One region of the Bradyrhizobium sp. P3_C3 genome, then DNA from elsewhere that is predicted to be linked to it. Evidence: riboswitches for the same ligand, from Rfam matches in the RefSeq annotation. Region 1 holds a riboswitch; the other holds the start of a gene.

Region 1 (7,643 bases):
CGGCGAGTTCGAGCGTCCGCCACAGCGTGACCGCGACCGAGTCCAGCACGGCGATGCCCAACTCCCGTTCGAGCGCGGCCGCCAGCGCGGCGCCGTCGAGATTGGTGCAGAGAATGACGACGGCATCGGCGCCGTCCGCCGCGACCGCGCGGATCATGTCGGCGATCGTCGCGGGCGTGACTCACCGAAGGAACAATTATCGCGCAGGCCGAGATGCCGCTCGGCATGAGGGGCGATCCCCTCCTCGGCCCAGACTTCGCCGATCCGCCGTTGCACGTCGTCCGTATAGGGTGAGACCAGGCCGACGCGTCCGGCGCCGAGCGCGCGGACGGCGTCTATACAGGCGAGCGTGGAGGTCGTCGCCGGGACATCGGTCCGCGCCGCGATCGCCTCGCACAGGCTCCGGTCGCGGCCGATACCGAGCCAGCTTGCCGACGTGCCGTTCCAGGCAATGGCATCGACCCTGGCATCCGCCAGCAGATCCGCCGCCGGCAGCATCACCGAGGCATCGAACTGGTTCAGCGCCGCGGCATCGAGCGCGATCTCGGTAACGCGGAAGCGCGAGAAATGAGCGGTGACGCCGGCCACGCCATGCAGCATGGAACTGGTGACGGGCTCCAGCACCGAGTTGGACGACGGGGTCATCATGCCGAGACGCTTGCGCTGAATTGACATCGATCACGATCGCCCCATTGAGAGAGCGCACCGCGGCGCCCCCCTCGGACGATCATCCGCGCCTGCCATCGCCCGCGCAACCCGCAATTTGCATGGCGCATATGATTTGTTCGATACGCAGCTCAAGCCGCGAAGGTCGACCGCAAGCGCCGCCAGCCGATGACGATGCCGGTGACAGAAAATGCCAGCCCCAGCAAGCAGAGCCCGACGACCAGGATATCGCGCAGACGCGGATGCGCCATGAGAACGGGAAAATCGAGCGTGTGAAGCGCGCTATAGAACCAGCGATGGGCGCGCCGCGAGGCATCCAGTCTTTGCAGCACGCGGCCGTCGGCACCGTCGATGTCGAACCAGAGGTCGCCGCATCGGGAGCGATAGACGGGCGCTCCGGGGACAGCCGAGTGCGCGAGATAGTCGTCATTGTCGGCTAGAACGGACGGGGCGCCGCAACCCGGCGCAAGGCGCGTCGTCAGGTCATGGACATCCTTCTCGCCGAGGAATGCCAGCTGCCGGCTGCGGCTCGCCTCCTCCGTTTTGGTTAAGGTCTGACTGGCGAGGCCGATCCGGTCGCGCCGGTAGACAACACCGTTGACGTCGAACCATTCGACTTCGCTAGCCGATGGCTGACCGACCGGTGGGGCCGTCGTCCAGTCCGGCGCGGCATACACCACGCCTGCTTCGGTCGGGGTCAGCTCCCCGCGCGAGAACAGCCGGCCGTGATCCATCGAGAGCCAGCCACTGAAACTCCAGGTCAGTACGAAAACGGTCGCGACGAGACCAATGATGTGATGCAGTGCGTGCCAGCCGCGATAAGGCGACGAGACCCGACGCCCTCGAATCCTGATCCTGGTAATTCCGAGCACCGCGCCGAGCGTCGCGGCGATAAAAGCCACCAGCGACAATGTCGAGACCACCTGATCCCAAAGGGACCAGTTGCTCCTCAGGACCGTCGGATAGATCCAGTGCAGGACGCTGCCGGCCAAATTCCACCCGCGCTCGCTGCGGGTCGTATCCAGCACGACTTCGCCGGTGCGCGAGGAGACATAGACCTCGGTTCCGGCCGCATCGCCAAGAGCGACGCGCAACAGAGGCCGGTGTCGATCAAAGCCGTTGGGTACGCTCCATTGATCATAATCCGCGCCCGAAGTCATCGCCGCCCGCGCGGCATCGAGCCCGCGTTGCCGGGCATGATCCCGCGCGATACCGACCGCGACGTCGACGGACGTCACCGATGCATCCCGTCCGTCGGAGGCATGGACCGCGCGCACACGCGACGGGTCCGACACGACATAGACCGGCCCGTCGCTCCGCTGGACCAGGCGAACGCGCGTGGCGTCCGCGACCCCGCTCGCGGCGACGGCATCCGCGACCGCAATCCTCACCTCTCCGCCAGCCACCGGCGCGAGCCCGGAAAAACGTTCCGCTTCCGTCAACGACGGAAACGGGACGAAGTGCATCACGATTCCGCTCGCGAACCACATCGCGAACAGCAGGCAGAACGCGATCCCGAGCCAGCGATGCAGCAGCACGATCGCGTTCATCATGTGGTCAGCGCCCTACCATTTGAACGCGGCCGAGAGCTCATAGGTCCTGGGCGCACCGAGCAGGATCTGGTCGGGATAGAACGGATCGCCCCAGATCGCGTAGCGCTTGTCGGTGATGTTGCGCACGCGGAAGCCCAGACGGGCCTGGTCGACCGCGTTGAACACCGTCTTCGGGATGTCGACGAAGGCGTAGACGTCGGCGACGGTGTAGGCCTTCATCGTCACGACGTTGGCATCGGTGTTGTAGCGGTCGCCGACATAGCGGCCCGTGATGCCGAGCTCCACCGGCCAGGGCGTGAAGAACCGGTACGACGCACCGGCATTGGCCACGACACGCGGCACGTTCGGCGGCGTGTTGCCGGAGAACGAACCGCCGACGAAATTGTAGTCGGCGTAGCGCGCATCGACATAGGCGATGTTGCCCCAGAGCCGCAGGGGCTCGATCGGCCGGATGGCCGCAGCGAGCTCGACGCCCTTCGACTCCTGCCGTCCCGCGATGTTGAGCTGCATGCCGCCAGCCGCCGCATAGACGTTCTTGCGCTGGATATCGTAGGCCGAGAACGACCATTCCGCCCTGTTGTTCCACAACAGATGCTTGACGCCCGTCTCATAGGTGCGCGAGGTCGTCAGGTCGAGCGGCTGGGCTGGCCCAAGCAGGAAGATGTTGTTGGCTGAGACATCAGCACCGGTCGCGTACTGACTGAAGAAGGTCAGGCCGGGAACGGCGTCCCAGGTATAGCCAATGCGCCCCGTCGTCGGGACCCAGGACTTCGAGAACGGGAAGTTCGCCTTTTCCAGCCCGGCGGCGTCGGTCGAGTTGCGGTCAAGCCCGATATGCTCGACGCGGAGGCCGCCGACCAGCGCGAAGGTTCGCGTGAGCTTCACCCGGTCCTCGAACGACAGCGCCTCGTTGTCGATGCGCGCGGTCTGCTGCTGCGTCGTGAGCAGGCCGTAAAGGCCACGGTCGGGATTGACGAGCGAGACGTAATCGTCCGGGAAGTTGGCCGCGCCCGGCCTGACGAAATCGAGATAGCTGGACGAAAGTGTCGTGACCAGGCGGTTGTCGAAGCCTGCGATATTAGCGTCCCAAATCAGGTCGGTAATGTTGCCGACAAGGCGTTGGCTATGTGCAACATAGAAGCGCTCGCGATCGACCATGTTCGAGTTGGGCAGGCCCGTACTGGCATTGAAAGCCTCGATCTCGTTGTTGAACCAGGTACGCTCCGCGCCATAGGCATAGGCTTGGCTCTTCAGCGTCAGGTCAGGCGCCAGCTTCAGTTCGAAGCCGCCGCGCAGCCACACCTCTTGTGCCACGTTGCGGTTGTCGAGAACGTTGTAATTGGTGTTGAAGGTACGATCGTCGATCGTGATCGCACCGAGATTCGTTTTGTTGAAGTTCGAGACGTAATTACCCGAAACAATGCCGCTCGTCGCATGCGAACCGCTGAAGGCGATCGGTACCAGCGGTGCGCCCCAATAGGCCTTCGAGCGATCTTCCCGGTACTCGATCGCGCCCCAGATCTTGAGACTGTCGGAGATGCGGTAATTGAGCTGGCCAGACACATCCAGCGTCTTGGTATTGGTGTCGTCGGCAAAGCCATTGAGCGAGGCGCGGCTGATGTCGAAGCGGTAGTCGAGCCCCTGCAAATTGGTGCTGCCGCCCGAGCCGTAATGGACGCCGAACGAGTTGAGCGAATCCCAGGAAAAGTCGGCTTCATTCCGGATCGGCCCGGTGTGTGGCTGCTTCGTGATCAAGTTGATTGCGCCACCGGCGGCACCTTCGCCCGACATCAGCGAGGCCGGGCCTTTCAAAAATTCCACGGCTGCGAGATTGGCCGTATCCGTGATCCGCGAGGTCATGTTCTGCGGACCGATCTTGATGCCGTTGTAGAGCATGTTGATCTGGCTGTTGGTGAAGCCACGCATGGAGAAAGCCGCGGGCTCGGCCGGATTGTCGCCGGAGGTGACACCGACCGCGCCCTGCGCAACCTCCGACACGGTGCGATAGCCCTGCTCCCGCATGGTCTCGGCCGAGATGACTTCGACGGTCGCGGGTGTCTCCTGCACGGTCAGGCCGAGGCGCGAGGCGCTCTCGGCAACCACATTGGTGTTGAGCGGCGTCTGCGCCGCCGCGGTCGGCACGACGGGCTTGGCCGCGGCCGATGCGGCCGCTGGCCTGCGCGATGCTGCGCGGCGTGGGCTCTGCGCGTCCCGGGCCGCCGGCTTTGCCGGTTTGCGGGATTGGGCGGGCGACACCTCGACCGGCGGCAGCGGCTCGCGGGCCTGCTGCGCCAGCGCTGCGGGCAGATCGGCGACTGCYAATGAAGTAAGCGCGGCGGAAGCGAGCAGGAAGCAACGCGGTCGTACAAGACGAATGGAAGACACAGTTCGGGACCTCGGTATGACGTCAGTGGCACGTCACAGCGAACCAGGTCCCACCTCCGGCCTTTGAGCCTTCCGATGAAGCCGAATGTCTGTACTCCCCGACCGACATCTTCGCGTGTGACCACGGCTGACGGCAGGTCTCCTGGCTCGCGGGTCAGTACCTTGCATCGCCTTCCCGGGACCGAGATACCCAGTGGCTCGTGACGCAAGATTCGCCGCTTACAGTTGCGGGGGCAGCCGCGGCATTGGGGACAAAATCCCCGCACCGCATTCCCTTTTCATCCCCACTCGGGGAAACCGTCAAAGCCATCTAGGATTACCAACAAGACAGAGTCAATGTGCCGGTACGACGTTATTACCACAGCGACCAACTTCCTTGGAGATAGGCATGGAAGGCGAGACCTTCCTCTGGCTGATACGGCATGCGCCCGTCGACGGCGTCAAAGGGACGATCCACGCGGCCGACGCGCCCGCCGATCTCGGCGATCGCGTGCAACTGGAGGCGTTGCGGCAGAGGCTCCCGCCAGATGCTGCGAGCTTTGCGAGCCCGGCGCGACGCACGGTTGAGACGGCGCGCGCGCTGGGACTCGAACCCGCGTTGGTGCCCGAATTTGGCGAGCAGGATTTTGGCGACTGGACCGGCCGGCGGCATGACGGGCTCGCCGCGACCGGCGGCGAGGCCTATGCGCAGTTCTGGAGCGATCCGGCGCACGCGCGGCCGCCGGGCGGCGAAAGCTTTGAGGATCAGGTCGCGCGTGTGCGGCTGGGTCTCGCGCAAATCGGCGCCGGCTCAGCAACGCTCGTCGTCCATTCCGGCACCATCCGCGCCGCACTCTGCATTGCGCTGGACCTGACACCACAAGCGGCCCTGCGCTTCGTGATCGATCCGTTTTCACTGACCCGGATCGACCGGCTCGCCACCGGCTGGCGCGTCGTCGCGGTCAATCAGCGCGCGGCTTGAGCCGGGTCAGGCCGGGCGATCCGGTACATTGGCCTGCGCGAAGGTCGCCATGCCGTTGTGAAGGCTGCACGCGAGCCGCACCAGCGGCAGCGCGATGGCCGCACCCGATCCTTCGCCGAGCCTGAGATCGAGGCTGATCAACGGCTGCACGTTCAGCGCACGCAGCACCAGCCGATGCCCCTGCTCCGCCGATTGATGCGACGGCAGCAGGAATGGCTGGCACGACGGGTTCAGCCGCACCGCCGCCAGCGCCGCCACCGATACGATGAAGCCATCGATCAACACGGGAATGCGGGCTTGCGCAGCCGCAATGATGGCGCCGCAAATCGCCGCGATTTCGAGGCCGCCGACGGCGCACAGGATTTTTTCCGGCGAAGCGCCCGCAATGCCGTGATGCGCAATCGCCGCATCGATCACACCCGCCTTGTGCGCGCGGCCGGCCGCGTCGACGCCGGTACCGCTGCCCGCGATCTCCTCGGCACTGATGCCGAGCAGGCTCGCCGCAATCGCGGCCGACGTCGTGGTATTGCCGATGCCCATCTCGCCGAAGATCAGAAGATCGGGCCTGCCGGCTGCCGCGCGCGCGACTGCGCGCTGACCGGCTTCGAAGGCGAATGCCAGCTCCGTGGGGGTGAGCGCGGCTTCCACGCTGAAGTCGCGCGTGCCCCGGCGCGGCTTGTCGGTGACGATTCCGGCCATCTCCTCCTGCGCCAGCGTACCGGCGTCGACGACCTCAAGGTTTGAGCCAAGCTCACGCGCCAGCACCGAGATCGCGGCACCGCCCGAGGCAAAATTCGCCATCATCGCGATGGTCACTCCTTGCGGATAGGCCGACACGCCCTGCGCGACGATGCCGTGATCGCCGGCGAAGACGATGATCGGCACCCGCGCGGCGCGCGGCTGCTCGGTCGCTTGCAGGCCCGCAAGCTCGACCGCAAGCTGCTCCAGCCGGCCGAGCGCGCCGGCCGGTTTTGTGAGTTGCGCCTGCCGCGCGAGCGCCACCTCGCGATGGACAGCGGAGACATCTGGGCATTTCCGGGTGACCCAATCGGGGAGCATGCTGCCTCGCTTACGGCCTGCGCTTGAGAATGTAGCTGTCCATGATCCAGCCTTGCCGCTCGCGCGCATCCTGTCGCGCGGCGACGATGTGCGGGCCGATCTCGGCCAGAACGCCCGACATGACGATCTGATCGGGCATGCCGAGATAGGCGCCCCACCAGATGTGCAGCCCGGCTGGATCGAGCGACTGGAACGCGGTGCCGCCGTCGAGCATCACCACCACGGTGTCGACGCCCTGCGGCCAGCCGCCTTCGCGCAAGCGGCGTCCCGTCGTGACCAGGAAAGGCTCGCCGATGTCGTTGAGCGGCAGCGCATGCGCCGCGCACAGCGCCTGGATCGAAGTGATGCCGGGCACGACGTCGATATCAGGCAAGGGATCGAGCCGCCGCGCAATGCGCAGCGAGGAATCGTACAGTGAGGGATCGCCCCAGATCAGCAGCGCGACCTTGCCATCATCACCGAGCTGGCTCGCGATCGTCTGCGACCAGGCCGCGGCCACGGCATCGTGCCAATCGTCGACGCCCTTGTGATAATCCGCTTCACCGGCATCGCGCACGGGAAGGTCGAACTCGGCAATGCGCGTCGTTGGATTGGTGAGCACATCCGCGCAGATCGTCCGCCTGAGATCCGCGAGATCGGACTTCGCCCTCCCCTTGCGCGGGATCAGGATGAGATCGGCCGCGTTGATGGCTTGAACGGCGGCGCGCGTGAGCTGCTCGGGATCGCCGCAACCGATGCCTATCAGGGAGAGCGTGAGCATCGCGCGTGCAGGGGCGGCCATGACGGCCGCCCCTTGTCTCTTAAGCCGCGTTGTGCAGGCGCGGCGTGACGAGGCCGGGCGCGGTGACGCCGCGCAGCGACTTCGCCAGCGCCAGCACACCGAGATCGGCGAGCGGCTCGATCACGATGACGAGCGCGTAGGAGGCCGCAAAGGTCGCGATGTTGACGAGGTTGGTCGCACCGAAGCCCGAGCCATAGAGCGCCCAGAACGCGACCCAGGCGATGACGCCGGCCTGATA
Region 2 (7,643 bases), on a different contig from region 1:
GTCGGCTACTATGCGGCCTGTGCCATCAGCCGCATCAGTCCCGACGAAGGCATCAAGCCGATCGTCGGCTATATCGTGGCCTTGCTGATCGGCACGCTCGTGGTGGCCGCGATACCGTGGATATCGACCGGATTCCTGTGACGTGGGATGGCACGGGCGCGTTGATCGCGCCACCACGGGGCTCGTCAACGCTGCCCGTTGTGCACGGAGACATCCGGCGACGTCACAGCACGGCTGCCGGCCTAGTGTTCCGCGTTATGCGCCCGAACGCACTGCTTGAATCCGGAGCAAGCGGTGCTTCACCGTTCGGGCGATTGCCGCTGGCGCGTCGTCGGGAATCGCAAAGCATGAGCTCGCGTTGATCTCGCACAGGACGTAGGTGTCGGTACCGGCGGCGTCGCGGGGCCCGTACAGGAAGTCGGCGTCCCAGATCACCGGCAGCGACGGTTCGTCGATGCCGAGCGTGTCCATCAGCTGCGGCGTCCATTCGTCCTCCATCGATCTTCGGAGCGTCTGGAATTGCGAAGCATCGGGTCCATGCATGATCCGTGGGCCCGGCTGCGCCTCGGGTGCGTCGGGGCCTTCCGGCGGCGGCGGGATCAGGGCCTTGATCAATTGATGCCCGAAGCCCGCGACCTTGGCGCCGCTCATGTAGCAGCGGATCATGCCGTCGGGCAGGCGGGGTTGGAACGCCTGGTCGATGACGCAGCCGCCCCATCCGAAATACGGTTCGCAGCGCGCGAGGAAGGCATCGAGCGGCATGTCCTCGGGCAGACTGCCGCGTTGGGCATGCAGCACGCGAACCATGGCGTCCGCGTTGGGCAGGGCCTCCACCTTCCACACCCCCTGGCCGCCATTGCCGCGATTTTGCTTGAGCACGCGCGGACCGTTCGCCTGAAGACGCGCGGGAAATTCGGCGCGGAAGCTTGCGGCGGTGTCATAGCGATGCGTGTCGGCTCCCCAGCCGAGATGACGCGTTCGGTAGAGCACCTCCTTGACGCCCATCTTCAGGATCACGTCGGGATGGGCGCTCACCCATGGCCCTTGCGCCGCAACGTCGCGAAGCAGCGGGTCGAGGGCCTCGCGCGTCTTGCCCTGATGGATCGGATCGACCCAGACGAGCACGCCATCGACGGCGAGCAGTTGATCGCGGACGGCGTCGGCGAAGATCTCGTCGTAGATCACCGGTCGGGCTTCGATGCCGACCGCGGCGAGTGCTTCGAAAACGCGGACGAAGCGGCTGTTTTGCGCCGTCGCGTCCCGGCGCGCGGCGGCGTCGCCGCGGGAGAGGATGGCAACGGTATGGCGGACAGGAGGATGGCGTTCGGTATCCATGCGCAAGCTCCACGAATGGCGTGCTGCGCAGAGCTTGGACCGAGGTCTCACGGGGAGTCTGCTTCGTCCCCACGCCGATCAATCTACGTGAGATCGTCCGGCCGTTGCAAGATGGTGTTTGTGCGGTTCCATCGAGACGGCGAACGCTTCGCGCGCGCCGCTACGGTGGCGGAGGATAGCGGTCGAATGTCGGCAGTTCGTGCGCGCGCTCCATCCATCGAAGGCGCTCTGCGACCTGGATGTGCATCGTCGCCGGTACGGCGTCGGGATCGTCGTAGGTCGCGCTCTGGACGTCGATGACCCCGGGCAACATGTCGGCATTGACATAAAACAGGCCGGTTCCGCAGTCGCCGCAAAAGTGCCGCCGCGCATGTTCCGAGGAGCTGTAGACCTTGGGCTCGCCCTTGGTCACCTTGACGGCATCGTCCGCGTACATCGTCCAGCCGACGACGGGAGCGCCCGCGTGAAGCCTGCAATCGCGGCAGTGACACAGCGCGTGCACGATCGCTTCGCCCTCGACCTGATAGCGGATCGCGCCGCAGTGACAACCGCCGGTGATGGTGCTCATGCGTTCCTCCCGATGGAAGACAGGTCTCGTTGATCGATAGCTCTCGAGACCTGCGGCTTCAACGGCGCAATCGATTTGCGATTGCGTCCTACTGTCGCGTGACAACTCCTGCCACGGCGCGGGCGAGGTGATCCGCGACTACCACTTGAACGAAGCCGCGACCTCGTAGCTGCGCGGCGCGCCCAGGATGATCTGGTCGGTGTAACCCGGATCGCCCCAGGCCGCGTAGAGCTTGTTGGTTAGGTTCCTCACGCGAAAGCTGATCCGGGTCTGGTCGACGCCCGGGAAATAGGCTTTTGGAATATCGACGAACGCGAACGCGTCGAAGATCGTGTAGGCGTCCATCGTGACCAGATTGTCCTGGAAGTTGAAGCGGTCGCCGACGTGACGGACGAGGCCGCCGATCTCCACCGGCAGCTTCGTGTCGAAGCGATAGGAGGCGCCGGCGTTGGCGATGAAGTTCGGAACGTTGGGCGGCGTCTTGCCCGAATAGGACTGGAAGTCGCCATTGCCGTCGACATAGGTGAAGTCGATGAAGCGCGACTGCACGAAGGCGACGTTGCCCCACAGTTTCAGGCCTGCGACCGGATTGACCGCGGCGGCGATCTCGACGCCCTTGGAGGCCATCTTGCCGGCGACGTTGAAGAGGATGCCGCTTTCGGGGACGTAGACGTTCTTGCGCTCGATGTCGAAGGCCGAGAACGTGGCCTCCGCGCGCTTGTCGGCCGACAGCAGCTTCACGCCGGTCTCGTAGGTTCGCGACGTCGTGAGCAGCAGCGGCGTCGTGGGCCTGAGGATGAAGATGTTCGCCACCGTCGGGTCGGCTGCCGTCGCGTACTGGCTGTAAAGCATCACGCCGGGCGCGATGTCCCAGGTGTAGCCGATGCGTCCGGTGACCGGATTGAACGTCTTCGAGAAAGGATAGCTGGCTTTCAGGAGGCCATTCTCGTCGAAGCGGGTCCGCGACAGCTCGATATTCTCAAAACGGATGCCGCCGATCAGCGCGAAGGTCGAGGTCAGCTTGAGCCGGTCCTCGAACGACAGCGAGGCGGTGTCGAGATGGGTGTAGATCTTCTCGTCGCTGCGCGGGCCGTAGAGGCCGCGGTCCGGATTGAGGAGGTCGACGTAGTCATTGAAGAACAGCGTGTCCTGCGAGACGTTGAACTGGTTGCTGCTCGCCGCCACGGTGGCGACGAAGCGATTGTCCATTCCGCCGAGATTGGAATTGACGGTGAGGTCGGTGATGTTGCCGTAGAGTCGCTGTGCGTGATCGAGCGCCAGGCGCTCGCGGTAGATGCTCTGCGCGCCTGCGAAATTGCCTACGGTCTGGTCAAACGACGAGATCTCGTTGTTGAACCAGTGCCGGTGGGCGTCATAGCCATAGACCTGGCTCTTCAGCGAGATGTTGTTGGTGATGTCCCATTGAAAGCCGCTGCGCAGCCAGAGCTCGTTGGCGCCGCTGTGATTGTCGAGCACGTTGTAGTTCGTGGTCAGCGTGCGCGCGTCGATGGTGACCGGGACCGGCGTGCCGCCGCCGAGGTAATAGTTGCTCCAGAGGCCGGAGACGACGCCATACGTCGGCACGATGCCCGGCGCGTTCGCCGGCACCAGCGGCGTCCCCCAGTAGAAGCGGTCGTTGTCCTGCCTGTATTCGGTCGCGCCCCAGATCCTCAGGTTCTCGTTGACGCGATAGTTCAGCTGGCCCGAGACGTTGCTGAGCTTCGAATAGGTGTCGTCGATAAAGCCCTTGTTGTTGAAATGGCTGATGTCGAAGCGGTAGTCGAGGCCGTTGATCAGCGTGCTGCCGCCCGATCCGTAACCGGCGCGATAGCCGTTGAAGGAATCGTAGGAGGTGAAGGCGTCGTTGACGATTGGTCCGGTGTGCGGCGCCTTGTTCACGTAGTTGATGGCGCCGCCGGTCGCACCGAGGCCCGCCACCAGCGAGTCCGGTCCCTTGATGATCTCGACCTGCTGGAGGCCAGCCACGTCCATGGGACGGCCGGTCATGGTCGACGGCCCGATCGGGATGCCGTTGTAGAGCGTGGAGATCTGGTCGCCGGAAAAGCCACGCATCGAGAAGATGGCGGGCGCGCCGGGCGCATCGCCGCCGGTGACGCCGACTGCAGCCTTGGCGACGTCGGTCGTGGTCCGGATGCCCAGGTCCTGCATCGTCCGCTGACTGATGACCTCGACGGTCGCCGGCATCTCGCGCGCCGTGATGCCGAGCCGGGAGCCGACGTCGGTGACGGCTGCCGTGTTGAGCGGCGTCTGCACCGGGCCGCTCGGAGCTTGCGCGGCCGGAACGGCGACAGCAGGGGCGCCACGATTGCGTCCCGCGGCGCGCCGGGCCGCGCGCTGCTTCTGAGTGCCCGGGCTGACGGCAGGAGCCTGTCGCGGCGCAGGCGGCGACACGATCACCGGACCGACCTCCCGGGAGCGGTTGTCCTGCGTCGCGCTTTGCGCGAGCGCCGCGGACGACAAGGACACCGACGAGAGCAGAGTAATCAGGAAAGCACGCGATAACGCTGGCCTTGCGCCAGCACGGAAATGAAGATTTTGCACGACAACGCTCTGCGGCGACGCAAACAAACCGTCACCGCGGTTGCCTTAGTCATCCACCTTCGCCCCAGGCGGCGGATGCACCGGCTACTTGTCCGACATCAGGGCACCCCGCCCAATGCGTTCGCGCGTGACCATGGCTGGTAGCAGGTTTCCTGGCTCGCGGGTCATCGCCTTCGACCACCTTCCCAGAGGCCCAAGCGGGGCTCCAGTGGTTCGTTTGGTCGTCGGCTATCCGCCTACAGTTGCGGGGGCAGCCGCGGAATTGCCCACTGAGGTGGACGCACCGCATTCCCTTGAAGAGTCCTTGCGGACACTACCGATCACGAAACTGGCATCAGGGGATGAGCGCGTCAACATCCGCGCGGGCTGTTCGACGGGCCGGTCGGTCGATGGTGGCCTTGTGTTGCTGTTTTGCACGATAGTCCTAGGGCTGCGTCGAAACGTCCAACCCGGCCTCCGTGCGAGCCTGGGTAACGGACGCTTGACCACGATCAATGACTGCCTTTGGTGTCCGAATATGCTACTGAGGCCGAGTTCCGGCCCGACAAGGTAAGTCGATATTGATGCAGTTCGTCCGTACCATCCTGGCAGTCGCCATCGCCATATCCCTGGCGATGCTGCCGGTTGGCGTGTCCGCGGCGAACCTCGCAATGTCGTCGGATGGCATGCAGACGGCCATGCACATGAGCGGCGACGCCGACATGTCGATGGACGATTGTTGTCCCGACATGAAGGGAACGGGCTCCCATAGCGGCGGCTACAAGTGCGGGATGGGCTTCTGCTGCGTTGGCGGGATCATCGCGCTTGGTGATGTCAGGCCCATGGCGTTCGAACGTCTCGCCGTCATGGCCAGCACGATGGCTATTCCCCCGGATCAGGTCGTTTCCTTCCGCGGCGGCAGTCCTCCTTTCCGACCTCCTCGAATCTGATCTCGCAAAGCCCGAGACGCGAGCGGCGTGCCTGCTCGCGACGACGACTGACGTGCGCGCTTCACGCGCCACGGCGAAAGATCAATTCATGAGGACAGGACAATGCTTTCCAAAATCAGCACCGCGGCTCTCGCCGCCACCCTTTCGCTTGCCGCTTCCGCCGCGATGGCGGGCGCGGGCGACTACGCCTTCGAGCCCGTCACTCCGCAGATGAAGAAGGGCGAAGACGTCACGCTCGCCGTTCGCCTGACGAACAAGCAGACCGGCAAGCCGATACCGGACGCAGTCATCTTCAAAAGCCGCCTCGACATGGCCCCGGACGGGATGGCCGAGATGGAATCGGCGGTCGCGCCGCTGCCGTCCAGGGAGCCGGGTGTGTACGCCTTCAAGACGGACCTGCCGATGGCTGGACACTACCAGATGACGCTGTCCGTGAAGGTGCAGGGCGAACCGGAGACCGTCACCGGCAAGGTGATCGTCACGGTGGTCAAGTGAGCGTTCGGGCGCTGCCCGGCAGCGCCCGACATTCCCCTTTTTCCTTCACACGGACGCGCGCTCCCGGGCGCGCGGAAACACCATATGAAAACGCTGCGTCTCCTGACGGCACTTGCGCTGGGCGGCGGCCTGGTCCTGGCCGGCTACTACTGGCATTCGAACGGTGCGGGCTGGCTCGCTGAGGCCGACATATCATCGGCTGCGGCTGCCGCGGAGCGAACGCCGCTCTACTACCGCGATCCAAGCGGTGCGCCGCTCTGGTCTGCTGGTCCGAAGAAGGACGACCGCGGGCGGGACTATCTGCCGGTCTACGACGACGACGGAGCGGCCGTCGCGCCGGCGCCCCCGAAGGCGCAGGCGGCGTCGCCGCGAAAGATCCTCTACTACCGCAATCCCATGGGGCTGCCCGATACATCGACCGTCCCAAAGAAGGATCCGATGGGGATGGACTATGTCGCCGTTTACGAAGGCGACGATACCGACGACGGCACAGTGAAGCTGTCGCCCGGCAAGATCCAGCGCGCGGGCGTGAAGTCCGAGCCCGTCGCGCGGCGCTCGATCCGGGTCTCGGTGAAGGCGCCCGGCACGATCCAGCTCGATGAACGCCGCGTGTCGGTGATCGCGATGCGCGCCGAAAGCTTCGTGCAGAAGGTCGCCGACGTGACCACTGGCACGCGCGTGAAGGCCGGCCAGCCGCTGATGGAAATCTACAGTTCGGCGGTGGCGTCCGCGGCGGCGGAATATCTCGCGACGATCACCTCCAAGACGGTCGGCGGTGTCGAGATGTACGGCCGCGGCTCGCGACAGCGGCTGGTCAATCTCGACGTTCCCGAGTCCGTCATTGCGGAGATGGACAAGACGCACACCGCGCCCGTCGCCATACGCTGGTCTGCACCGCGCGACGGGGTCGTGCTCGAACGCAATGCGATCGAAGGGATGCGGGCCAATCCCGGCGACGTTCTGTTCCGGATCGCGGACACCTCGGTGGTCTGGGCGCTGGTCGACGTGGCCGAGCGCGATCTCGGCAACATCGCGGTGGGGCAGTCAGTCGCGGTGCGCGCGCGCAGTTTCCCCGGCCGGACCTTCACCGGGACAATCGCCGTCGTCTATCCGCAGGTGAACCGCGACACGCGCACCGTTCGCATCAGGATCGAGCTCGCCAATCCGGACGCGGTGCTGCTGCCCGACATGTACGTCGATGCCGACATCGACACGGCCGATGCCGCGCCCGTCCTGGCGATACAGGACAGCGCGGTGCTCGACACCGGCAGCCGGCAGGCCGTGCTCGTCGACAAGGGGGAAGGGCGTTTCGAGCCGCGGGAAGTCAAGCTCGGCCGTCGCGGCGGCGGCTATGTCGAGGTGCGCCAGGGTCTCGCGGACGGCGAGGCGGTGGTGACCTCCGCCAACTTCCTTATCGATGCGGAAAGCAACCTGAAGGCGGCGCTGAAGGGGTTTGGCGAGGCGGCATCCCAGGCCACCGACGCCGGCCCTGGCGATGCAACGGGAGATCACAAATGATCGCCCGCATCATCGCCTGGTCGGCGCGCAATCTGCTGCTCGTGCTGTTCGGGACCGGCTTCGCGGCTGCCGCCGGCCTCTATGCCCTGGTTCACCTTCCGCTGGATGCGATCCCGGACCTCTCGGATACGCAGGTCATCGTCTACACCGAGTATCCCGGCCAGGCGCCGCAGGTGATCGAGGATCAGGTCACCTATCCGCTGACGACGGCGATGCTCACCGTGCCGAAATCGAAG

The links. Region 1 has a riboswitch for cobalamin ahead of AC1DW2_RS09485 (TonB-dependent receptor). Riboswitches for the same ligand answer to the same signal wherever they lie in the genome.
Region 2: another riboswitch for cobalamin. It lies ahead of AC1DW2_RS08125 (TonB-dependent receptor); the one in region 1 lies ahead of AC1DW2_RS09485 (TonB-dependent receptor).

Annotation. Positions count from the first base shown of each region.
Region 1 is NZ_JBFUGY010000006.1:142,048-149,690, forward strand. Features, by position in the region: partial or broken gene AC1DW2_RS09475 (maleate cis-trans isomerase family protein) at 1-675, opposite strand, end outside; gene AC1DW2_RS09480 (PepSY domain-containing protein) at 798-2,219, opposite strand; gene AC1DW2_RS09485 (TonB-dependent receptor) at 2,232-4,604, opposite strand; cobalamin riboswitch at 4,720-4,921, opposite strand; gene AC1DW2_RS09490 (histidine phosphatase family protein) at 4,993-5,565, shown strand; gene cobT (nicotinate-nucleotide--dimethylbenzimidazole phosphoribosyltransferase) at 5,572-6,624, opposite strand; gene cobF (precorrin-6A synthase (deacetylating)) at 6,635-7,384, opposite strand; gene AC1DW2_RS09505 (energy-coupling factor ABC transporter permease) at 7,425-7,643, opposite strand, start outside.
Region 2 is NZ_JBFUGY010000005.1:120,357-127,999, reverse strand. Features, by position in the region: gene AC1DW2_RS08140 (TRAP transporter large permease) at 1-141, shown strand, start outside; gene AC1DW2_RS08135 (Cj0069 family protein) at 256-1,335, opposite strand; gene AC1DW2_RS08130 (GFA family protein) at 1,496-1,903, opposite strand; gene AC1DW2_RS08125 (TonB-dependent receptor) at 2,042-4,390, opposite strand; cobalamin riboswitch at 4,591-4,798, opposite strand; gene AC1DW2_RS08120 (hypothetical protein) at 5,029-5,394, shown strand; gene AC1DW2_RS08115 (FixH family protein) at 5,497-5,889, shown strand; gene AC1DW2_RS08110 (efflux RND transporter periplasmic adaptor subunit) at 5,974-7,407, shown strand; gene AC1DW2_RS08105 (efflux RND transporter permease subunit) at 7,404-7,643, shown strand, end outside.